Linked DNA regions of Endozoicomonas sp. GU-1. The protein of the gene in region 1 interacts with the protein of each later gene in a pairwise test. Links are inferred from orthologs where the notes say so. Each region holds a gene or a part of one and is shown in the gene's direction. Other genes may lie near its edges.

The links.
Region 2: the proteins of O3276_RS12430 (region 1) and O3276_RS06075 interact in binary tests that used the Escherichia coli proteins (3 or more experiments, as listed by UniProt). The link is inferred for Endozoicomonas sp. GU-1 from one-to-one orthologs.

Annotation. Positions count from the first base shown.
Region 1 is NZ_CP114771.1:3,033,984-3,046,086, reverse strand. What follows is about bases 9,155-12,103. They hold O3276_RS12430 (ATP-binding cassette domain-containing protein), read left to right. Parts: upstream 9,155-9,637; coding sequence 9,638-11,569; downstream 11,570-12,103. Other genes in these bases: O3276_RS12425 (cell division protein ZapB), read right to left, coding at 11,598-11,831; O3276_RS12435 (hypothetical protein), read left to right, coding at 9,155-9,420. In the rest of the region: O3276_RS12475 (WD40 repeat domain-containing protein), read right to left, coding at 1-79; O3276_RS12470 (hypothetical protein), read right to left, coding at 119-745; O3276_RS12460 (glutamate--cysteine ligase family protein), read left to right, coding at 3,909-4,628; O3276_RS12455 (hypothetical protein), read left to right, coding at 4,565-5,485; rsd (sigma D regulator), read left to right, coding at 5,947-6,417; O3276_RS12445 (BamJ family beta-barrel-assembly machinery protein), read right to left, coding at 6,482-7,165; O3276_RS12440 (hypothetical protein), read left to right, coding at 7,536-8,120; more of O3276_RS12435, read left to right, coding at 8,728-9,154. UniProt on the Escherichia coli protein: Genetic data indicate it may be involved in ribosome assembly or function.
Region 2 is NZ_CP114771.1:1,477,353-1,489,931, reverse strand. Bases 5,804-9,228 are described here. They hold O3276_RS06075 (2-oxoglutarate dehydrogenase E1 component), read left to right. Parts: upstream 5,804-6,193; coding sequence 6,194-9,028; downstream 9,029-9,228. Other genes in these bases: odhB (2-oxoglutarate dehydrogenase complex dihydrolipoyllysine-residue succinyltransferase), read left to right, coding at 9,167-9,228; O3276_RS06080 (succinate dehydrogenase iron-sulfur subunit), read left to right, coding at 5,804-5,821. In the rest of the region: ddpX (D-alanyl-D-alanine dipeptidase), read right to left, coding at 1-426; gltA (citrate synthase), read right to left, coding at 833-2,125; sdhC (succinate dehydrogenase, cytochrome b556 subunit), read left to right, coding at 2,560-2,964; sdhD (succinate dehydrogenase, hydrophobic membrane anchor protein), read left to right, coding at 2,958-3,326; more of O3276_RS06080, read left to right, coding at 5,117-5,803; more of odhB, read left to right, coding at 9,229-10,405; lpdA (dihydrolipoyl dehydrogenase), read left to right, coding at 10,509-11,948; sucC (ADP-forming succinate--CoA ligase subunit beta), read left to right, coding at 12,070-12,579. UniProt on the Escherichia coli protein: E1 component of the 2-oxoglutarate dehydrogenase (OGDH) complex which catalyzes the decarboxylation of 2-oxoglutarate, the first step in the conversion of 2-oxoglutarate to succinyl-CoA and CO(2).

The DNA of each region.
Region 1 (12,103 bases):
GCGGATGGTTTTTTTCAAGTGGGTTGTGTGCAAGTGCCGCTACCTCCTCCCAACAGCCATCATTATTCAGCGTGCTCACTTTGACATCGCCATCGTCACAGAGGCTCAGAAGCGTATCTTATGACGGGTTTAGCTGACCAAAAATCTTTTGGGAACCCTCGATCTTCCCGTTCTTCGACCAGTTGCCATCCGGATCTTGTCGCCAGGTTCTCAGACTGTAATCTCTTAAGCTGTCGCAACCAGTGATTAACAGATTCTTACCCGTTGGGCTGATACTGACCTCCTGAATATAACAACCAAAGCTGGCCTTCAGTTTGAATTCAAGGCGATTTGTCCGGCATTGAAAAATGTCACTCTTCCGGGGGGTAACAGAGCCAGGCTCAATACGACTATCGCCCGGTATCATCCCGGTATGGGGCTGTTCATGGGGTTGCGATGCATCGGCCACACTGGCGTCTGGCGAAACATAACTGGTGGAAAAAATCAGCCTGACAATGTTCGGTTTACGATCACCAATATCTGTATCTGTGATGGCTACCCATCCGGGTGGTAAATCCAGTTTCAACCGTTTGAGCGATTGAGTCTGTTTGGATGCAGGGACTTCGGAAATACTTTTGTTAAATTTAGCCACTAACCTGGATACTGGCTCCAGACCGTTAATTAACGCCTGTTGGTCTTCTGCCAAATTCCTTGTGGTGGCGTTACCAGGCGAACCGCTGAAGTGACTCTGTGCTGATGGTTCCATAATAACTCCGGTATATTGCCGCAAAGTGAATTTACAGGACCATTGATCAGTAGCATCCAATGGATATTTGACTCGGGAATATGACTCGTCATGCTGCTGCCTGTCTGAGTCATCAGTATTTGAGCTGTAGATCAGTAAACAGGGAAAAAGTTCCTGCCATAGCCATTTTCCGGTACTGTGAATGTTTGTTTGCATACAAATGGTTCAGTTTCGTTATAATTCCGGGTTTTCTCTGGTCATTAGCGTGTCTTTATGGCTTGAATTTTTCAGGTAAAGATAGACATTGATTACCGGCTGGATGCTGAAATGGTGCTGTTTCTGAGCATTTTCTGGAAACTGTCCTATTGTTTTGATTCCCATGATGAGTGTGTTTTATGCAGAGTATCTCCCAGCGTATAGCTGAAGAGTTGGGTGCCAGACCTGAACAGGTCACCAGTGCTGTACAGCTGCTTGATGATGGCTCTACGGTGCCTTTCATTGCCCGTTATCGAAAAGAGGTCACCGGAGGTCTGGACGATACTCAGCTGAGAACGCTGGAAGAACGTCTTCGTTATCTGCGAGAGCTGGAAGAGCGCCGTGAAGCCATTCTGAAGAGCATTACCGAACAGGATAAGCTGACGCCTGAACTGGAAAAAGATATCCGCTCTGCAGAGACCAAAACCCGTCTTGAAGACCTTTACCTTCCCTACAAGCCCAAACGCCGTACCAAGGCTCAGATTGCCCGTGAGGCGGGTCTGGAGCCTCTGGCCGATCTGCTGTTCGATACCCCGGAAAAAGAGCCTGAGGTGGAAGCAGCGGCGTTTGTTGACGCAGATAAGGGCGTAGAGGATATCAAGGCGGCTCTGGAAGGTGCCCGTTATATCCTGATGGAACGTTTCAGCGAGGATGCCGAGCTGCTGGGGTCAGTTGCGTGAGCTGCTCTGGAATGAAGGTATCCTGAGCAGTCGTGGCGTTGAGGGTAAAGAAGAGGAAGGTGCCAAGTTCCGGGATTACTTTGAACACGATGAGCCACTGAAAACTGCTCCGTCCCATCGGGCGCTGGCCATCTTCCGTGGACGAAATGAAGGGGTATTGCAGGCTAACATCCGCCTCGCCAAAGAGCCGGAAGACCGACGTGAAACCCATCCCTGTGAAAAGCTGGTGGCTGACTTCTGGAAAGTTGAGCATAAAGGTCGGGCGGCGGATGACTGGTTGAAGGATGTGGTGCGCTGGACCTGGCGGGTTAAGCTGCTGTCTCAGTTGGAAACCGAGTTAATGACTCGCATCCGCGAAAACTCTGAAGATGAAGCCATCAAGGTTTTTGCCAAGAACTTGAAAGACTTGCTGCTGGCAGCGCCTGCTGGCCTCAGGCCAACCCTGGGTCTGGATCCCGGTTTGAGAACCGGTGTGAAGGTTGCCGTGGTGGATGGTACGGGTAAATTGGTCGAGCATACGACTATTTATCCCCATGCTCCCCAGAAGAAATGGAAGGAAGCTCTTGGCACTCTGGCCACCCTCTGTCTGACTCATCAGGTTGAGCTGGTCAGTATCGGTAATGGCACGGCATCCCGTGAAACGGACCGCCTGGCTGCTGAACTGATGCGCAGCTATCCAAAACTGGGCCTGACCAAAATTGTGGTCAGCGAAGCCGGTGCGTCCGTGTACTCTGCATCTGAACTGGCCGCCCGTGAATTCCCGGACCTGGATGTTTCTATCCGTGGTGCCGTATCCATCGCCCGTCGTTTACAGGACCCTCTGGCCGAACTGGTGAAGATTGAGCCGAAATCCATCGGGGTGGGCCAGTACCAGCACGATGTCAGCCAGATCAATCTGTCCCGCTCTCTGGAAGCGGTGGTTGAGGACTGTGTAAACGCAGTAGGTGTTGATCTTAATACCGCTTCCAGCGCCCTGCTGGCACGCGTATCGGGCCTTAATCGCACTCTGGCTGACAACATCGTTGCCTATCGCAATGAAAATGGTGCCTTCAGAAGTCGTAAGGATCTGCAAAAGGTGGCCCGTTTTGGTGCTAAAACCTTCGAGCAGGCCGCAGGCTTCCTGAGAGTAATGAATGGTGATAACCCTCTGGACAGTTCTGCCGTTCACCCCGAGGCGTATCCGGTGGTAGAGAAGATTGCCAACCAGTCAAGCCGGGATGTGCGAGCCCTGATCGGGGACTCGGCTTTCTTAAAGGGCCTGAATGCGGCGGACTTTACCGACGAAACCTTTGGTCTGCCCACCGTTACCGACATCATCAGTGAGCTGGATAAGCCCGGTCGTGACCCGCGTCCGGATTTCAAAGCCGCCGAATTCAAGGATGGCATTGAAGATATCCGCGATCTGAAGCTGAATATGGAACTGGAAGGCGTGGTCACCAACGTGACAAACTTTGGTGCGTTTGTGGATGTTGGCGTCCATCAGGATGGTCTGGTGCATATCTCCGCATTGTCTGAAAACTTCGTTAAAGATCCCCGCGAAGTGGTAAAAGCCGGCGATATCGTTAAGGTCAAAGTCATGGAAGTGGACGTTGCACGTAAGCGTATCGGGCTTTCCTTGCGGATGTCGGATAAGGCCGAAGAGCGTGCTGAAGCTCGCCAGCAACCACGGCAAGCCAGAACCGAAAAGCCTGCAGCTCGCAGCAAGCCACAGAAAGCCGGTCAGTCCGGAAATCGTGGTAAAAAGCAGGATTCAGGTGGTACTTTTGCCGACTTGTTTGCCAATGCGAAACAACTTCGCAAGTAAACAAACTCAGAGAAAAAGCCGGTTTTGACAGTGTCTGCAAAGACACTGTTAACGGCGATGTTTGCCTGCCAACGAAAAAAGCCAGACAAGCCTTTGTCTGGTTTTTTTTTAGGGGATTTAGACAATTCAGGCTGGTATTATATGGACGACAGGACGAGGCTGTCGCACAAGCACAGGCTCCTGGACCAAAACGTAATATGCCAGGAATGATTAACCTTCGTTGTTCCGGAAATGCCGTTGATCTGTCTTTTGCGACAACCTCAGGCGGTGGTCAGCTGCTAAGCTGATTACTATTTTATCAGGCTCATTCAGGTTGTCTTGCCCGGTTTGAAGCTGAGTACTTATGAGAGTTCGTTCATGGTGTCGTGGTCGCGGGTACCCGTGTTGCCAATAGGAATCATCTCTCTGAACGAATGTTATAGATAATTATTATTGGATCTGTACCTTGGCTACTGAGTATCAGGATCGTCTGGAGCTTTTCCAGTCCAGTGCTAACCATTCGGTTCTTCATGGCATCTGCCATGGTATTGAGCGTGAAAGTCTCAGGGTTACCTCAGATGCTCGTCTTTCCCGGAAAAATCATCCTGAGAAACTGGGGCGTGCATTAACCCACCCTTATATCACCACTGACTATTCTGAAGCACTGCTTGAGTTCATAACGCCGGTGCACAGCCGCATCAGCGATACGCTCTCCTTTCTTGAGCAGCTGCACCAGTATACCTGCCAGAGTATGGCAGCAGAGTTCCTTTGGGCCGGCAGTATGCCGCCGCTGCTGGAAGGGGATGGCAGTATTCCTATCGCGCAGTATGGGAGTTCCAATATCGGGGTAATGAAAAGTATTTATCGTGAAGGGCTCTGGCATCGCTATGGCAAGCCAATGCAAACCATTGCCGGTATTCACTATAACTTCTCTATGCCAGAAGAGTTCTGGGCCCTGTTACAGCAGTCCTCCGGACAAGAGGAGATCAGCGCTCAGGACTTCAGGTCAGCGGGTTATTTTTCCCTGATCCGGAATTTTCTGCGTTACTCGTGGCTGCTAATGTACCTGTTTGGGGCCTCTCCGGCTGTTAGCCGAAGTTTTTTTGCCGATGGCGGGGTTCAATCAGGCTGCAGGCGCTGGATAAAGACTCGCTTTTTCTTCCTTATGCGACGTCGTTACGTATGAGCGATATGGGGTACAGCAATCACGCCCAGTCTTCCCTGAATATTTGTTACAACACACTGGAAGAGTATGTGGACAGCCTTTCCAGCGCCATTCGCACACCATACCCTCCCTATGAAGCCATTGGTCTGAAGCAAGACGGCAAATACCTGCAACTGAATACCAACCTGTTGCAGATAGAGAATGAGTATTACAGCACCATTCGCCCAAAGCGGATTGCCCGTTCCGGTGAAAAACCAGTGACCGCCCTGCGCAACGAAGGCGTTGAATATGTTGAGGTTCGTTGCCTTGATATCAACCCCTTTGAACCAATGGGACTGAGTGAGCAGGATGCCCATTTTCTGGATGTTTTCCTGGTCTACTGTTCGTTGCAGAACAGCAATCCTATTCATGCCGATGAGTGTGATGAGGTCAGCAATAATTTCAAAACAGCGGTTACAGAAGGCCGCCGCCCGGGTGTCGAGTTAAGACAGCAAGGGCAGCCTGTTCTGCTCCAGAGCTGGGGGCTACAGCTGCTGGATGACATGTCTCCCATTGCTGAGATTCTTGACCAGGCAAACGAATCATCAACGTTTGTTGAGAGCCTGTGTGCGCAAAGAGAAAAACTGAAAGATGCCGCTTTAACCCCTTCTGCGCAGGTGCTTAATGCCCTTGAAGCTGGAGATTCCGGTTATCTTGAGTTGATGATGTCTTTATCGGAAAAGCACTCCAAACGCTTCTCTGAGCATGATCTGAGCGATGAACGAATAGCCTACTTTGAACAGCTAGCCCAGCGCTCTGTTGCTGATCAGCTGGCAACAGAAAACAATGATAGCCGTGACTTTGATACATTCCTGCAGGAATATCAGGCGGCAGAATAGTTCCTGAACCATTGCCTTTAGTCAGTCGCCGGTAGAAAGGACTCTCTGGCGAATGTCTGAGATGAGAGCGTGGCAGTGAGGGTGGTAGAAATTAATAGACAGTACCCGGCTCCATCTTTAAATCAGACTTTGGAAAGTTGCTTTTATCTGGATGAAATCAGGATGCGGCCAGCAGTATCTGAACTAGTATCAGAATCTGGTAATTAAAATAATTTTTTTTAATTAAATGGTTTTTTTTTAGTTGAAAAAGTTGTTGGACTACCATGAAAACTCCCTGAAACCATTGTATTCATAACGTTCCTGCAAAACTTGCAATTTAAATTGTGTTGTGTTTTGAAAAATAAACGCTTGCCGCAAAAAATTCACTGTCATAACCTAGCATCTGAGCTGCCTGACAAAGGCGCTTACGAGGTCCCCATTCACGCAGAAGAGATCTAATTGTTAAAGAGGAACTGTCTATCATGCTGGAGGGTTGCCAAACGGCTAAAGAACGTTGGGGAGGTGTATCAGAAATTATTGATCGCTGGCTCAACGAGCGTCAGGAGCTGATCGTCCTTTACTGCTCCATCAATGGAATGGATCAATTTGATGATGACAAGCGTCCGGTAGTCAGTAAATTAAAGGAACTGTGCCAGATTCTGGTGGATTATGCGTCAGCTGGTCACTTTGAGGTTTACGAGCAGTTGATTCAGGAAGCCCGGGAATTTAATGATGGGGGCGTTGAGCTGGCTCATACGGTGCTGCCAAAGCTTGAAGAGAATACCTCAAGATGTTTGAAATTTAATGACAGTTGTGAATCAATCAGCTCGCTGCAGAAACTCCAGGGCGCTGTATCGGAATTAGGTGAAACGCTGGCAGAACGTTTCAGTCTTGAAGATAAAATGATAGAAACTCTGCATGAATCCCACCGGGAAAGGCTCACGGGATCATGATGTTCAGATCAGATGAGGACAAACTGTATTTAGACCATACAGTCGTTTTGTCCTCATTTCATTGTTAACTGCTTTTGTTCACATCCCTGAGTTCTACCTTGAAAATAATTGCCTCATTAGGTCCGATGATTCCGGGAATACCGCTGGAGCCGTAGGCCAGAGTCGAGGGAATAAAAAGCTCCCAGGTAGAACCTTCAGGCATTTTCTGTATTCCTTCTGTCCAGCCCGCGATAACCCGGTTTAACTGGAAAGTGGCAGGTTGGTTTCGAGTGTATGAGCTTTCGAAAAGGGTTCCGTCTATCCGGCGGCCTTCATAGTGAACGGTGACCTGATCAGTAAGGGATGGCTTGATGCCAGTACCTTTTGTGAGTACCCGGTACTGCAAACCACTGTCCAGCACAACAATGCCTGGTTTTTTGCTGTTTTCTGTCATAAAAAGCTGGCTTTTTTCCAGGCTCTCTTGCGCTGCTGCCTGGTACTGAACCTGTTCAAGGTTGTTCTTTTGCACCTGCGCTAAATCTATAAAGTAGGTGACTTCATCCTGTGACAGCTGTAAAATCTGGTTGCCAAGATTATCCTCTACCCCCTGGATAACGGCGTTAACATTGATCCCATCAAATTGTTTCAGTTGCTCTGCCATAGACACTCCGAGGCTATAGCTTAATTTGTCACTGTCTGTTTCCAGAGCGGCAAATGAACACAGTGAGTAAGAGAACAGGGTAACGCTGGCAAGTGCTTTGAAGATCATATTTACACTCTTTCTGATAAATTTGTATCCTGCGTTTTGGCACAGTCTTTTCAGTACAGGTAACTCTGAGCCCTATCATTTAGTAAATTGGTTTTTTGGCAACCCCGGACGAGGGTTGTGTAATGAAAAAGTGCCTTATTTAAAGTGTTTTTCGAGATAATGAATATGAAAAATAAACGTCCTCTTCTATCTATCTGTTTTAGGAAAATGGAATTTAATTAGAAAAAAACAGAGAGAAAGCTAAAAAAAAATTTGCAGATGACGAATAAGCACTCTATGTTGGAATTAAAACTGGGTATAAATTATTCAGTTTTTATTACGATGTACTAACTACTAGTAGATTGGTTAAATTAAAACGAGGGACGACCCAATGCCTGCAACAAGGAAGACTGCAGCTAAAAAAAGCACTGTCAGGAAGGCTGCTGCTAAAAAAGCTCCTGCTAAAAAAACCACTGCCAGCAAGACCGTTAAAAAGGTCGACATGGTGAAAAAGTGGGAAAAAGAAATCGACGCACTGAAGAAAAAGCTGGAAAAAGCCAAAGAAGCCTTGAAAAAGGCCAAGGCCAGTGCCAAGAAAGCCACTGCTAAAAAAAGCACTGCTAAAAAAGCCACTGCCAAGAAAAAGGTAGCGGTAAAGAAGAAAACTACTGAGAAGAACGCCACCGTCAAAAAGGCGGCAGCCAAGAAAAAGACAGTAACCAAGAAAAAAGTGGCTGTTAAGAAGAAACCAGCGGCCAAGAAGAAAGTAGTAACAAAGAAGAAACCTGCCACTAAAAAGAAAGTAGCTGCCAAGAAAAAGCCAGCAGCCAAAAAGGCAGTTGTGGCTAAGAAGAAGCCTGTAGCTAAAAAGAAAGTGGCCGCTAAGAAAAAGCCAGCAGCCAAAAAAGTAGCTGCCAAGCGGAAGGCTCCAGCCAGAAAAGCAGCTGCAAAAAAGTCCCCCGCTAAGAAAAAGTAATATAGTTGGTAACTCGAAGCTCTAAAGGGGGAATTCTATTCCCCCTTATTATTTTTGTATATTCACTCTTTTCTCCTCTTTAGCCCGGATATTCGATTCCTCTGAGTTACCTGTCCGCATTGAAAGACAGTTGTCATTTAATCTTTCTCAAACCCGATACCTCAGTGAAAGCAGTTACCAGGAACCAACGCAAAACTGTGGCTGGGACAAAGACTCATGATGAAAGTACCTGGGCTGATAGGTTTTGGATCTTTGCCCTGATTTAAAATGAGTCTGATCGATAGCTGTTACGGTAATAGCATTCATACACGCTATTTTCTTGAAATAATTATCGGGAACTAAAATCTGCAAATACAGTCTGAACAGAATAAAACAAAAGGGTATTAACATGATTGATGGAATCAACCCTTTCACGATCCAGACAAGCAGCTCGGAAGCAGAAAAATGTTCTGTCTGCCTTATGGCCTTCGGCAGAGATGTGGCTACTCTCATCACTGGCGTGTGTAAACACACCTTTCACACTGATTGCCTTAAAAATTCTCTCATTGCACAAAAACAATTCGCAAATAGGACTACCTGTCCACTGTGCAGAACGGATTTATCGAGTTTGGCAAAAGCATTAGTCAATTCAGCTACCACGGGCCAAGGGGAGCATGGGCAGGGCAGGCCTGACTCAGTGCCCCGGCGGGATATCAACCAGAATGCTCTTGCTTATGCAGATCACGTAAGGGAGCAACAAAGGGAACGCGCAAGGGAGCGCTACCAAAATGACCCTGCTTATGCACAGTTCCAGAGGAGGCAACAAAGTACATACCAGGCGGCGCGCCGCCAAAGTGATCCTGTTTACGGCGAGCGTGAAAGGGCACGCAAAAGGGAGCTGCAAAGGGCACGTTATCGGAATGATGCCGCTTACGCAGAGCGCGAAAGGGAACGTCAAAGGGAGTATAGGCAGCGTCAAAGGGAGCGTTACCAGAATGACCCTGCTTACGCAGAGCGCCAAAGGGAACGTGAAAGGGAGTATAGGCGGCACCTAAGGGAGCGTCACCAGAATGACCCTGCTTATGTCGAGCACCAAAGGCAACGCCAAAGGGAGCGTGAAAGGGAGTATAGGCAGCGCCAACGGGAGCGCCAACAGAATGACCCTGCTTATGCCGAGCACCAAAGGCAACGCCGCAGGGAGCGTAATAGGGCTCGCATGGAGAGAAACCAGAGAGTCAATCAATTGCAATCGGTTGCAACGGTAAACCCTGTAGCAACAAGGATGCTGGGCATGAATCAAACGAACGAAAGCACTAATTAATCCTTTCCTTGGGAGTTACTATAGATAAATTGAACTGAGATTTGGCTTTTTGTTCAAAGAATTTTTTGCCTTCTCTGAGCTGGCGGTTTATACCGTCACCCAGTCCTTGCTGCTTCGATGATATTCTCTTGCAGGTAGCAGTATGTTTTTTCCGGCGTCACGATAGGCCTCTCCTTTATTATTGGTCTGATCGGTCGTCCATAATTAGACCATGTCAATGATCACATTGAATTCCATCAGCCTTTTAAGGTCTGGCAAGCTCCTTCTGGAGAATGCATCAACAATTATCCATTCCGGTCAGCACGTTGGCCTTGTGGGTGCTAATGGGTGTGGCAAATCAAGCCTGCTTGCGTTGCTTACCGGAGATTTGCAACCAGATAAAGGTGAACTCGCGTTTGATAAGGGCCGTGGACTGGCGCATATGGCTCAGGAAATTGATGTCCTGGACCGAAATGCCGTGGATTATGTATTGGATGGTGATATTGAGCTGCGCCGGATAGAGCAGGCGATTACTGAGGCAGAAGCCGCAGGAAAGCACGAAAAACTGGCCGATCTCCATGAGCAACTGCTAAGTGCCGATGGTTACACAGCCCGTTCCCGGGCAGAACAGTTGTTGCACGGATTGGGCTTTAATCACCAGGTACTGAAAAAAAATGTCCGCGACTTTTCCGGTGGATGGCGGATGCGTCTGAATCTGGCCAAGACCTTGATGTGCCCGTCAGACATTATGTTACTGGATGAACCCACCAACCATTTGGATCTTGATGCCATTGTCTGGCTGGAAAACTTTCTCAAGCGATACCCGGGAACGTTGCTGGTTATTTCCCATGACCGGGATTTCCTCGATGCCATTACGGATCACACACTCCATATAGAACATCAGACACTGTTCCAGTACCGTGGCAACTATTCAGCTTTTGAGCATCTGCGTGCACAGCGACTGCAACAGCAGCAGGCTGCCTTTGAGAAGCAGCAGAAACTGCGGGCTCATATGGAAAAATTTGTTGAACGTTTCAGGGCCAAGGCGACCAAGGCCAAGCAGGCTCAAAGTCGCCTGAAGGCGCTGGCAAGGCTGGAAGATATTTCAGCGGCCCATGTGGATTCACCGTTCTCTTTTGCCTTTCCGGAAGCCGATAAGATGTCTGCACCGTTACTGGTACTGGATACGGCTGAACTCGGTTATGGTGATAAGCCGTTATTAAAACTCAGCATCAATATTCAACCTGGCAGCCGTATCGGGCTACTTGGTGCGAATGGCGCTGGTAAGTCCACCCTGATCAGAACGCTTGCCAGGGAATTGCCACTGATTTCCGGCAAGGTCCATCTGGGAGAGCACTTAAGCATTGGCTACTTCGCCCAGCACCAGCTGGAGAGTCTGGATTTCAATGCCAGCCCTCTGCTTCATCTGCAAAGGCTTTCGCCGGAGGCCAAAGAGCAGACGTTGAGAAACTTTCTTGGCGGGTTTGGTTTTCATGGGGATAAGGCACTGGAGTCGATTCAGGGGTTTTCCGGTGGTGAGAAAGCGAGACTGGCCCTGGCGATCATTGGCTGGCAGAAGCCAAACCTGTTGCTGCTTGATGAGCCAACCAACCATCTTGATCTTGATATGCGTCTGGCCCTGACCATGGCCTTACAGTCATTTGAGGGGGCGGTGATTCTGGTTTCCCATGACCGAAACCTGATTCGCAGCACCACGGACGAGCTTTATCTGGTTCATGATGGCCGCATGGAAGAGTATTCAGGTGATCTGGATGACTACAGCCAATGGCTGGTTCACCTTCGCTCTAAGGAACGTAATGAATCGCGAAGCACCAGAAGCGAAGAGAATGGTGGGGAACTGGTTGGCTCTTCACAACAAAACGCACAACAGAAGAAAGACATACGACGGCAGGAGGCTGAAAGGCGAAAAGCACTAAGGCCGTTGAAGCAAAAAGCGGAGCAACTGGAAAGTCAGCTGGAAGACCTGCAAGCGTCTCTTGAGCAGGTTGAAGAACGGCTCTCTGACCCTTTGATCTACGAAGAAACCGGCAAAGAAAAATTGAAAGAGCTGCTAACCCGGCAAACAGCACTTAAACAGCAGGCCTTGGAAACAGAAGAAGCATGGATGGAAGCCCTGGAGGCCATCGAAAACGCCGAAACCAACGGATAAAATTGTGGGGCAGGAATGCCCCATAATTTTATGCGACAGCTTCCTGCTCGCTGGCTTCTTCCTCTGTTACGATATCCAGCTTACCCAAAAGAGCACTCACACGGTCACCCCATGCGCTGAGTTCCTGCTTAAGCTGGATATTTTCTTCTTCAAGGCGGGTATTAGCAGACCTGAGGTCTTCTACTTCCATTCTTGACAGTTCCAGTTTGTCAATCAGGTTCTGGAGTCTTGATTCAAGCTGGCCTAGGGATTCAATAGACATAACGACATTTGCACCGAGAGGTCTGTGAAAAGTATTTAATAGTTTGCACTATTGCGGAAAGTTACGATAGCACGTTTTTATCGGTTTTGATCACGGTTTTGATCACAAGAGTTCACCGCTATTAAGAATACTTCAGTAAAGCCTGACTATACTAGGTTTAATTCAAGATAATCGTTGAATTTACCGGTAGTTGAATTTATCGGTATCAGAACCATGCATTTTAAAGCAGAGCAATCTGTTGCCTTGTGGGCCCATTCCGAATGAAGTTTCAT
Region 2 (12,579 bases), 1.6 Mb from region 1 along the record:
TTGCGCCTCAGCAGAAATCTGTTTATTGCCATGGTGTGCCAGGGGGCGGAAGTCATCAAATGGGGTTCCCATCTCAAGCTCATGACCAAAATGGTCAATAATAGTGAGGTCAATTGCTACCCCTCGGCAATGGCTGCACAGGCCGCTCTCCGGGTCGGAAACATAATCAGGATCAGGAAAAAACCGGAATAATTCTGCCTGAGCCGTTATTGGCCTGAAAGCATCCCACACTTTCAATTTCAAATTCAGTAGACGTAACAGCTCTGCAGCTCGTTTGATGCCTTGTGCGGCCAGTGGGTGAAGATAACAGTCGTGGCTTTTATAAATCGGATGTCCGGTAAAATTCTTGCTGGTCGCATACGCCATGTCGATATCAATGCCAGACTGTTCTGCGGTAATGAGTTTCAGTTCTGTGGGCGCTTTCATGAAGACGATCTCACGTTTAGTAGCAGGAGCATTGGCTGTGACCAGATTGAAAGAATGTATAGAACTCAGTGTTTCAAGCGCAGGCTTTAAACTGCAGGAGTTATTATTTATCTGAGTTTAGACGATGGGCAGAAAGGGGGTATTAAGCCCGGTATCACTTTTGCGAGAGATACCGGGATAGAAAAGCAGCTAGGAGGCTGTCCGAGAATAGACTGCCCTACGCGGCAACTGCTCCTGCGTTGCTCTAGCTCCTGCATCCATGCAGTCGTGCGGTGCCAGCAAATTGGTCTAAAAATTCCGTTTTGTTCGGCAAATAGCACCGCTATTCACCTCACAAAACGAAATTTTTATCCTCAATTTTCTGCCATCCTCGCTTCGGGCGCTATTCTCGGACAGCCTCCTAGGATTAACTGCGATCAGTTACAGCTATGTAGTCACGTTTTGTCTCACCGGTGTATAGCTGACGAGGACGCCCGATACGATAATCACCGCTGATCATCTCATGCCAGTGGGCAATCCAGCCCGGAGTTCGACCGGTAGCAAAAATTACCGTGAACATCTCCGTTGGAATACCCAGGGCCTTGAGAATAATCCCGGAGTAAAAGTCCACATTGGGGTAGAGCTTCTTCTTGATAAAGTACTCATCCTCCAGGGCGATTTTCTCCAGACGTTTGGCAATCCGGAACAGAGGGTCATCTTCAAGGCCCAGTTCCGTCAGCACTTCATCGCAGGTTTGTTTCATTACTTTGGCGCGAGGGTCAAAGTTCTTGTAAACACGGTGGCCAAAGCCCATCAGGCGGAATGGGTCGTCTTTGTCTTTTGCCTTGGCAATGTACTCATCAATGTTGGCTTCATCCCCAATCTCGTTCAGCATCACCAGCACTGCTTCATTGGCACCGCCGTGAGCAGGCCCCCAGAGGGCAGCGATACCGGCAGCAATACAGGCAAATGGGTTGGCTCCCGAAGAGCCTGCAAGACGAACGGTGGAGGTGGAGGCATTCTGTTCATGGTCCGCATGGAGCAGGAAAATGCGATCCATTGCCTTGGCCAGAACAGGCTTGACTTCATACTCTTCACAGGGTGTGGCAAACATCATATGGAGGAAGTTGCCACCGTAGCTCAGGTCATTGCGTGGGTAAACAAACGGCTGGCCAATGGAGTATTTGTAGGCCATGGCAGCAAGCGTAGGCATTTTGGAGATCAGGCGATAGGCACAGATTTCGCGATGCACTTCATTGGTGATGTCCAGTGAGTCGTGATAGAACGCCGACAGGGCTCCGACAACACCACACATAACCGCCATTGGGTGAGCATCACGACGGAATCCGGAAAACAGATCGCTCATCTGTTCATGGAGCATGGTGTGACGCATGATGGTGTTTTCGAACTTTTCCTTTTCCTGGCGGTTTGGGAGGTCTCCATAAAGCAGCAGGTAACAGGTTTCCAGATAATCAGACTGCTCAGCCAGCTGTTCTATTGGATAGCCACGATGCAGGAGGATACCTTTGTCGCCATCGATGTAAGTAATTTTCGACTCACAGGATGCAGTGGAAACAAAGCCCGGATCGTAGGTGAACAGACCGTTGGAAGTCAGCCCCCTGACATCAACAACATCCGGCCCGAGAGAGCCTGAATAAATGGGTAACTCCAGTGTCTGGTCCGTGCCGTCAATGGAGAGTAGAGCTTTCTTGTCAGCCATTTATGGCCTCCTGTCATGCCGTTTGGTCTCGTTATAGTTACTTTAGATGGATACTTTTTACAAAATGAAGCCGGAAAAAATCACAAATAAAGCCGGGAGTCTGTTTAAAAAATATTCAGATTAGTTGTAAGTAGCTCCCTTTTACGGTTTGACCACTATAGAGACATAAATTTTTTTGTCAAACGAACTGATTATGAATGTAATCCGTAACAAATCTATGAAAAACGGCTTGGTCTTTTAGGGGTAATTGCCTAACGGGGTGAGCAATTGTAATTACCTGTTAGAGTGTATATACTCCGATCCCGAAGCCGTAAGGGTTGGTTCTTCGGTCCACCGGCTTTAAATTGAGGGGAAATCGTATATTTCGCATTTAGCGTTTCTCCACTTGCTTGTCGTAGGGTCCAGAGAACCTGGATGTTCTTGCTGATTCTGCTGTGTACGCCACCGAGCGTTGGGGCAAAAGAGTGAATAGCAAAAGACCTGTCAATCTCGATATAACAACAATCAAATTACCCCTGCCTGCATACACTTCGATATTGCACCGCATATCGGGTGTCATCCTGTTTATTGGTTTGGGTTTTCTTCTGTATGGACTGGAATTGTCGCTTGCTTCCGAGGAGTCATTTGACGCCCTCAAGGCCTTGCTGTCAGCTCCCCTGGCAAAATTCATAATCTGGGGTATTTTGTCTGCCCTGATTTATCATTTGATTGCCGGAGTGAAACATCTGTTGATGGATATGGATGTGGGTGATGGCAAGGAGTCTGGAAGTCTCGGATCTATTGTGACTCTGGTTCTTTCAACAGTGCTGATTATCCTTGCGGGGGTTTGGATATGGTAACCAATATCACCAATTTGTCCCGCAGTGGGCTTTATGACTGGATGCTGCAAAGGCTGACGGCAGTGGTTCTTGGTGTCTATTCAGTGTTTCTACTGGGCTACCTGGTTATCAATCCGGATCTGCAGTATGACCAGTGGGGTGAGCTCTTTGATGAAACCTGGATGCGGATTTTTACTCTGCTGGCGTTGATCTCTATTCTGGCTCATGCATGGATCGGTATGTGGACGATCACCACTGACTATTTTAATGATCGCGCTTTTGGCAGTAAGTCCGTCCTTATCCGTTTTCCTTTGCAGGTTGTGTGCTTTATTGCCCTGTTCAGTTATGTGATCTGGGGCGTGCAAATTCTTTGGGGGCTTTAACCGATGTCAGCACTTCGTACCCTGACCTATGATGCCATCGTTATAGGTGGTGGGGGAGCAGGCATGCGTGCCGCGCTCCAGCTTACCCAGGCCGGAATTAAAACGGCCTGCGTCAGTAAAGTATTTCCTACCCGTTCTCACACGGTATCTGCCCAGGGTGGTATCACCTGTGCTATTGCCAGTGCCGATCCTAAAGATGACTGGCGCTGGCATATGTTCGATACTGTGAAAGGCTCTGACTATATTGGTGACCAGGACGCTATTGAGTATATGTGTTCGGTGGGTCCACAGGCGGTTTTCGAGCTGGAGCATATGGGCTTGCCATTCTCCCGGACTGAAGAGGGACGAATTTACCAGCGTCCGTTCGGAGGTCAGTCAAAAGATTTTGGTAAGGGTGGTCAGGCCGCCAGAACCTGTGCAGCGGCAGACCGTACTGGTCACGCACTGCTGCACACCTTGTATCAGGCTAATCTGAAGGGCGGCACAACCTTCCTTAATGAGTGGTATGCCGTTGATCTGGTGAAGAATCAGAAAGGTCAGGTTGCCGGTGTTATCGCCATTGATATTGAAAGTGGCGAAACCGTTTATATCAAAGCAAAGGCCACAGTCATGGCCACCGGTGGTGCAGGTCGTATTTACGCTTCCACTACCAATGCCCTGATCAATACCGGTGATGGTATCGGTATGGCTTTGCGTGCCGGATATCCGATGCAGGATATGGAGATGTGGCAGTTCCATCCTACAGGTATTCATGGTGCAGGTGTCCTGGTAACAGAGGGTTGTCGGGGCGAAGGTGGTTACCTGATTAACAGTGAAGGCGAACGCTTTATGGAGCGTTATGCGCCAAACGCCAAAGACCTTGCTGGCCGGGATGTCGTTGCCCGTTCTATGGTTATCGAGATTCTTGAAGGGCGTGGTTGTGGTCCCAATAAGGATCACGTTCTGCTGAAGCTGGATCATCTCGGTGAAGAGACTCTGAACCTGCGTCTGCCCGGTATCTGTGAACTGTCTAAAACCTTTGCACATGCCGATCCTGTAAAAGTGCCGGTACCTGTGGTGCCCACCTGCCATTATATGATGGGTGGAATTCCCACCAATGTTGGCGGTCAGGCTCTGCGTCAGGATGGGGCCGGTAATGATGAAGTGATTGAAGGCCTTTATGCCTGTGGTGAGGCGGCCTGTGTTTCTGTTCATGGTGCCAACCGTCTGGGTGGTAACTCTCTGCTGGATCTGGTGGTCTTTGGTCGCGCTGCTGGCCTGCAGATTGAGAAAAACCTGAAAGATGGCTTTGACTCTGTGGACGCCTCAGAACAGTGATGTGGAAGCAGCCTTGTCACGACTCGATCGTCTGAACAAATCAAGCAGTGGTGAAAGCGTTGCCAAAGTGCGTGCTGACTTGCAGAACACCATGCAGCTCTATTTTGGTGTGTTCCGTGAAGGTGAGAGCATGCAGAAAGGTCTCAAGCTGCTGGATGAGCTGGGTGAGCGCCTGGCCAATCTTCATCTGGAGGACAAGAGCCAGGCATTCAACACCGCCAGGGTTGAAGCACTTGAGTTGGAAAACCTGTATCAGGTGGCTTATGCAACAGCTGTTTCCGCCGAGGTCAGAACAGAGTCCCGTGGTGCTCATGCCCGTAATGATTACCAGGAGCGGGATGATGAAAACTGGCTGGCGCACTCGCTTTACTCACCGATTGATCAATCAGTAAGTAAGCGTGCTGTTAACTTTGCTCCGGCAACCATGGAGGCATTTCCTCCCAAGGCAAGAAGCTACTGAGGGAGAGAGGCTTATGAAGGTAAGTATCTATCGCTATAACCCGGAAGCCGACAAAAAGCCCTACATGATGGACTTTGATGTCGATATCCCGGAAGGCCGGGACCTGATGGTTCTGGACGTTCTGAATCTGATTAAAGAGCAGGATCCAACGCTGGTTTACCGACGTTCCTGTCGAGAGGGTGTTTGTGGCTCCGATGGCTTGAGTATTGGCGGTACCAATGGTCTGGCTTGCATTACCCCTTTGTCAGAAGCTGTCAGGGGAAATAAGCTGGTCATTCGTCCACTGCCCGGGTTGCCAGTAATCAGAGACCTGGTGGTTGATATGAGTCTGTTCTACAAACAGTACGAAAAGATCAAGCCATACCTGATTAACGATACGCCAGCGCCAGCCATTGAACGGCTTCAGTCCCCGGAAGACAGGGAGAAGCTGGATGGGCTTTATGAGTGTATTCTTTGCGCCTGCTGCTCAACAGCCTGCCCTTCCTTCTGGTGGAACCCTGATAAATTTGTTGGTCCTTCCGGCCTGTTGCAAGCTTATCGTTTCCTTGCCGATAGCAGGGATACAGCGACAGAGGAGCGTCTGGCAGATCTTGATGACCCATTCAGTGTTTTCCGTTGCCGGGGGATCATGAACTGCGTCAATGTCTGCCCCAAAGGCTTGAACCCGACACGGGCTATTGGTCATATCAGACAGATGTTGTTTAAGAGTGCAACATAGTATAGTTGTTGGTCATTCCAGCCTGTCTTTGCTGGTTGGTGGTAAAAAGGTACCCCTGTAAACCGGGGTACTCAAGAACCATAAAGCTGAAAAGTCAGCTATGCTCTGTCAGGAGAGTGCAGGCGACCTCTGACAATACAAAGCCTGTAATTGAATATATTTTTAAACTAAATAAATTGTGCTGCTGCCATCCGGAATTATGGGGCCGCAATAGCTTGAACCAGCAGGGGCGGTCGGAAAACATCCGACCCTATCTGAGGGGGATCGTTCACTGACTGCCTATCGACATCATCAGTGACCTCTGTTTTCAGCCAGTCAGGCTTGTCAAAGCAGATTTCCCGGGATAAGCCCCAGACTCACGGGGTAATGATCATGCAAGAAGGTGTAATGCAGCGGATGTGGAGTTCTTCCCACATTGCAGGGGGAAATGCTGCATACGTCGAGGATATGTACGAACGCTATCTGCGCGATCCCAACAGCGTAGAAGTACAGTGGCGTGACTATTTTGAAAAGTTGCCCCCGGTAAGTGGTGGTGGAGCGGATGTTCCACATTCTACCATCCAGGAAAATTTCATCCTTATGGCGCGTCAGCGTCAGACTACCCGCCCGATTCAGACTTCATCGGTTTCCAGTGATCATGAACGCAAGCAGGTTCAGGTTTTGCGTTTGATCAGTGCTTTTCGGATTCGCGGTCATCAGCAGGCTGTTATCGATCCTCTTGGTGTGATGAAGCGGGAAGAGTTTCCTGATCTATCCCTGGCATACCACGGTCTCAGTGAAGCGGACCTGGATACCGAGTTTCATACTTCAACGCTGTTTATTGGCAAGGAACACGCTTCTCTGCGGGAGATATACGATGCCTTAAAAGCCACCTATTGCCAGTCAATTGGTGTTGAATATATGCACATTCCCCAGACAGAAGAACGCCGCTGGTTTCAGAGTCGTATGGAAAGTGTTCGCAGCCGCCCGGAGGTAGGAGTAGAAGCCAAGCTGCACTTGCTGGAACGATTGACTGCAGCGGAAGGTCTGGAAAAATACCTGGGGACCAAGTTTCCCGGAACCAAACGGTTTGGCCTGGAAGGTGGTGAGTCTCTGATCCCCATGCTGGATGAGATTATTCAGCGCTCCGGCTCCTATGGTTCGAAGGAGCTGGTGATCGGCATGGCTCACCGTGGCCGCTTGAACGTACTGGTCAATATTCTGGGTAAGAAACCCGGAGATCTGTTTGACGAATTTGAAGGCAAGAAGCTGGTTGAACGTGGCTCCGGTGATGTGAAATACCATCAGGGCTTTTCTTCCAATGTGATGACGCCGGGTGGTGAGGTACATCTTGCCCTGATGTTTAACCCATCGCATCTGGAAATTGTTACCCCGGTGGTTGAGGGTTCAGTCAGAGCCCGTCAGGATCGCCGAAAAGATTCAGTGGGCAACAAAGTAGTCCCAATTGCCATTCACGGTGATGCCGCTTTTGCGGGGCAGGGGGTTGTGATGGAAACCCTGCAGATGTCCCAGACCCGTGCCTATAAAACCGGTGGCACCATCCATATCATCATTAACAATCAGGTCGGCTTTACCACCAGTTTCCGCGAAGATGCCCGTTCGACAGAATACTGTACCGATGTTGCCAAGATTGTCGGGGCACCGATCCTTCATGTTAACGGTGATGACCCTGAGGCGGTTCAGTTTGCCACCAAACTGGCCCTTGATTACCGCATGGAGTTCCATAAAGACATTGTTGTAGACCTGGTCTGTTACCGTCGTCGCGGGCACAATGAGGCGGATGAGCCTTCCGCCACTCAGCCGATGATGTACAGCAAGATTAAATCCCACACGACCACCAGGGATCTTTATGCCAAGGTTCTGCTGGGCGAAGGTGTGATCAGTGAGGCGGCTGATAAAGAGCTGGTAGAGAGTTTCCGTAATGCCCTGGACAACGGTGAGCATGTGGTCAAGGCCCTGGTGAAAGAGCCTAATAAAGAGCTCTTTGTGGACTGGGCTCCCTATCTTGGTCACGAATGGACCGCCCGCCATGATACCCGTGTCGCTGTGGGAACACTGCAATCATTAGGCCAGAAGCTGTGTGAAATTCCCGAAGGTTTTGTGCTGCAGCGGCAGGTCAGCAAGATCGTTGAGGATCGTCGCAAAATGGCGGCAGGAGCCCTGCCGATTAACTGGGGGTGTGCTGAACTGCTGGCCTATGCGTCACTGCTGATGGAAGGCAGTGAGGTTCGAATTACCGGGCAGGATGTCGGTCGGGGAACTTTTTCTCACCGCCATGCGGTATTCCATAACCAGAAAGATGGCTCGACTCTGGTGAACCTGACCAAACTTTCCCCGGAGCAGCCACGGTTCCAGATCTGGGACTCATTCCTGTCCGAAGAAGCAGTTCTGGCTTTTGAGTACGGCTACGCAGCAACAACGCCCAATGCACTGGTTATCTGGGAAGCTCAGTTTGGTGATTTTGCCAACGGTGCCCAGGTGGTTATTGACCAGTTTATTTCCAGTGGCGAGCACAAGTGGGGGCGCCTGTCAGGCCTCACCATGCTGCTGCCCCATGGTTATGAAGGTCAAGGACCGGAGCACTCATCGGCAAGGCTTGAGCGTTTCTTGCAGCTGTGTGCCGAACACAATATTCAGGTTTGCGTTCCGACAACGCCAGCCCAGGTGTTCCACATGTTGAGACGGCAGATGCTGCGTCCGCTGCGTAAACCGTTGGTGGCATTTACCCCCAAGAGTCTGCTCCGTCACAAACAGGCCACCTCCTCACTGGAAGAGCTGGCAGAGGGCAGTTTCCGGACGATTATCCCTGAGGTTGACGGTCATGAGCCATCAGCGATCACCCGGATGATTATGTGCTCAGGAAAGGTCTACTATGACCTGCTGGAAAAGAAGAGAACGGAAGGGCTGACTGATACGGTGATTATCCGCATTGAACAGCTTTACCCATTCCCTCAGGACGATCTGGATGAACTCATTGTCAGTTATCCAAACCTGAAAGATGTGGTCTGGTGTCAGGAAGAGCCAATGAACCAGGGGGCGTGGTACTGTAGTCAGCATCACATGCGTCGCTCAGTTGTCGTTCATCCGAATAAAACAATGAGTCTCAAGTACGCAGGGCGCGAAGCATCAGCCGCTCCGGCATGTGGCTATATGTCAATACATGCCCAGGAACAGCAGCAATTGGTAAATGATGCTTTCAGCATTTGAATAATGATAATTTACTGCTCATGCTGAGCAGTAATATTGGTTAAACGGCCAGCAGGTACTATTTATCGATCTGGCCAGAGCGTTTAACACAGTTTCTGTGAATAACGCTCAAAGGGGCAAAGACGCAAAGGATCAATAATGGCCACAGAAATTAAAGCACCTACCTTTCCTGAATCCGTTGCTGATGGCACCGTTGCAACCTGGCACAAGCAGCCCGGTGAACAATGCCATCGGGATGAACTGTTGGTTGATATCGAAACCGATAAAGTGGTTCTTGAAGTTGTGGCACCGGCAGATGGTGTTTTGAGTGAAATTATCAAGCCTGAAGGTGAAGTTGTTCTCAGCAGTGAAGTGGTTGGAATTTTCCAGGAGGGGGCTTCTGCTGGCACCGCCCCGGCTGAAGCTTCAGCCACTCCGGCATCTGCACCGGAAGCCATTAAGGAAGAGCCCATTCTTAATCCTGCAGCACGCAGGATGGCTGATGAGAAAGGCCTTGATCCTGCAGTCATTCCCGGTACTGGTAAAGGTGGTCGTGTAACCAAGGAAGATGTGGTTCGTCATGTTGAAGGTGGTGCTCAGGGGGCACCAGCCCCGGCGGTTGCTGCCACTCCGGCAGTGTCCACGGCTGCTGCACCAGCACCTCAGGTCGAGGCAACCGCACCGGTGTTTGCCGGTGAGCGTGTAGAGAAACGGGTACCCATGACCCGCCTGCGAGCCAAGGTTGCCGAGCGTCTGGTTCAGGCCCAGCAGAATGCGGCCATGTTGACTACTTTCAACGAGATCAACATGAAACCGGTTATGGAGCTTCGTGCCCAGTACAAAGATGCCTTTGAGAAGCGTCATGGCGTACGACTTGGTTTTATGTCTTTCTTTGTCAAGGCCTGTGTTGAAGCGCTCCGCCGTCATCCAGTGGTCAACGCCTCTATTGATGGCAATGATATTGTCTACCATGGCTACCAGGATATTGGTGTTGCCGTTTCCAGTGATCGCGGGCTGGTAGTACCAGTGCTTCGTAACACCGAAGATATGAGCCTTGCTGATATTGAGGCAAAGATTCGTGAGTTCGGTAAAAAGGCAATGGATGGCAAGCTCGGCATCGATGAAATGACCGGTGGAACGTTCACCATTTCCAATGGCGGTGTATTCGGTTCACTGTTGTCAACGCCCATCCTGAATCCACCACAGTCGGCCATCCTGGGAATGCATAAAATTCAGGAACGTCCCATGGCGGTTAACGGCAAGGTTGAAATTTTACCCATGATGTACCTTGCCCTGTCCTACGACCACCGACTGCTGGATGGCAAGGACGCAGTCACCTTTCTCGTGACCATCAAGGAACTGCTGGAAGATCCGGCCAGAATGCTTCTGGACGTTTGATTCCGGATTGTACCGGGCAGCCTTATTTTTTCTATTAAGCGGTGCTGCCCATTATTGACTTGACCCGTATACCTTGTTTTATAAACCGTTTTGGAAATAACTTATGGCAAATCAGTTCGACGTGGTAGTTATTGGCGCAGGCCCTGCCGGTTACGTCTGTGCTATTCGTGCAGCCCAGCTGGGGCTGAAAACTGCCTGTATCGAGAAGTGGTCCGATGACAAGGGCAAGGCCAAACTGGGCGGCACCTGCCTGAATGTTGGCTGTATCCCTTCCAAGGCCCTTCTGGATAGCTCCCACAAATACATTGAAGCCAAGGAAGATTTTGCCAGGCATGGCATTAAGCACAGCGGTGTAGACATCGATGTCCCAGCCATGCTTGCCCGTAAGGACAATATTGTGAACCAGCTGACTACCGGTGTTACCGGTCTGTTCAAGGCAAATGGTGTGAGCTTGCTGGAAGGTGCCGGTAAAGTGCTGTCTGGCAAGCAGGTTGAATTAACCAGGGCTGACGGTTCTGTCGAAGTGGTTGATGCTGCCAACGTGGTGATTGCCACCGGCTCCCGTCCCATTGAAATTCCCCCCACACCGCTGACTGAAGGCCTTATTGTTGACTCTACCGGTGCTCTTGAGTTTCAGGAAGTCCCGAAGCGTCTCGGGGTTATTGGTGCCGGTGTTATTGGTCTGGAACTGGGGTCTGTCTGGGGAAGGCTCGGTGCTGAAGTGGTTGTCCTTGAAGCCCAGGATAAATTCCTGGCCCTGGCTGACCAGCAAATCGCCAAAGAAACCCAGAAGATTTTCAAAAAGCAGGGACTGGACATTCGCCTGGGTGCACGGGTGACCGGTTCTGAAGTCAAGGGTAGCGAAGTTGAAGTTACCTATCAGGATGCCAATGGTGATGAACAGAAGCTGACCTTTGATAAACTGATTGTTGCTGTCGGTCGTCGCCCCTATACAGAAAACCTGCTGGCTACTGACTCCGGTGTCAATCTGGATGAACGCGGTTTTATTTTCGTTGATGATAACTGTGCCACTGACGTTCCCGGCGTTTATGCGGTTGGAGACGTGGTCCGGGGCCCGATGCTCGCTCATAAGGGCAGTGAAGAAGGCATTATGGTGGCAGAAATCATTGCTGGTCAGAAAGCACAGATGAACTATGACCTGATTCCTTCGGTGATTTATACTCACCCTGAAGTGGCATGGGTTGGTAAAACCGAAGAAGAAGTTAAGGCCAGTGGTGACGAGTACAAAGTGGGTACCTTCCCGTTTGCCGCCAGTGGTCGTGCGCTGGCTGCCAATGATACCCATGGCATGGTCAAGGTGATTGCCGACAAGGTAACGGACCGTATTCTTGGCGTTCATGTTGTGGGCCCAAGTGCAGCCGAGTTGGTGCAACAGGGGGTTATTGCCATGGAGTTCGCTGCCAGCAGTGAAGATCTTGCGCTGACCATTTTCTCACACCCAACCCTGAGTGAAGCGCTGCACGAAGCAGTTCTGGCGGTTGATGGCCACGCTATCCATATTGCCAATCGCAAACGTCGTTAAACGTATCTTAAGGGGAGCGGTCAGGGTCGACTTGCTCCTTTCTTCATAGACAATATCCAGGGATATGGTTTGACGAGAAACTTAAAAACAACGCTCAAATAAGAAAGAGGGCCGCGTCAGAATGAATCTTCATGAATATCAGGGCAAACAACTCTTTGCCAAATATGGACTGCCCGTCTCTCAGGGCGTCGCCGCAGATACGCCAGAGCAGGCCGCTGCTGCTGCCGATGAAATCGGTGGTAATCAGTGGGTGGTTAAGGCTCAGGTGCACGCCGGTGGTCGTGGTAAGGCGGGTGGTGTGAAACTGGTCTCCAGCAAAGACGAAATCCGCGCGTTCGCCGAGCAGTGGTTAGGTAAAAACCTGGTCACTTATCAGACCGATGAAAATGGCCAGCCGGTCAGCAAGATACTGGTTGAAAGCTGCACTGATATTGATCAAGAGCTTTATCTTGGCGCTGTTGTTGATCGCGCAACCCGTCGCATCGTGTTTATGGCCTCCACTGAAGGTGGGGTTGAAATTGAGAAGGTGGCGGAAGAAACACCGGAAAAAATCCTCAAGGCGACCATTGATCCCCTGACCGGTGCCCAACCTTATCAGGCCCGTGAGCTGGCTTTTAAACTGGGTCTGGAA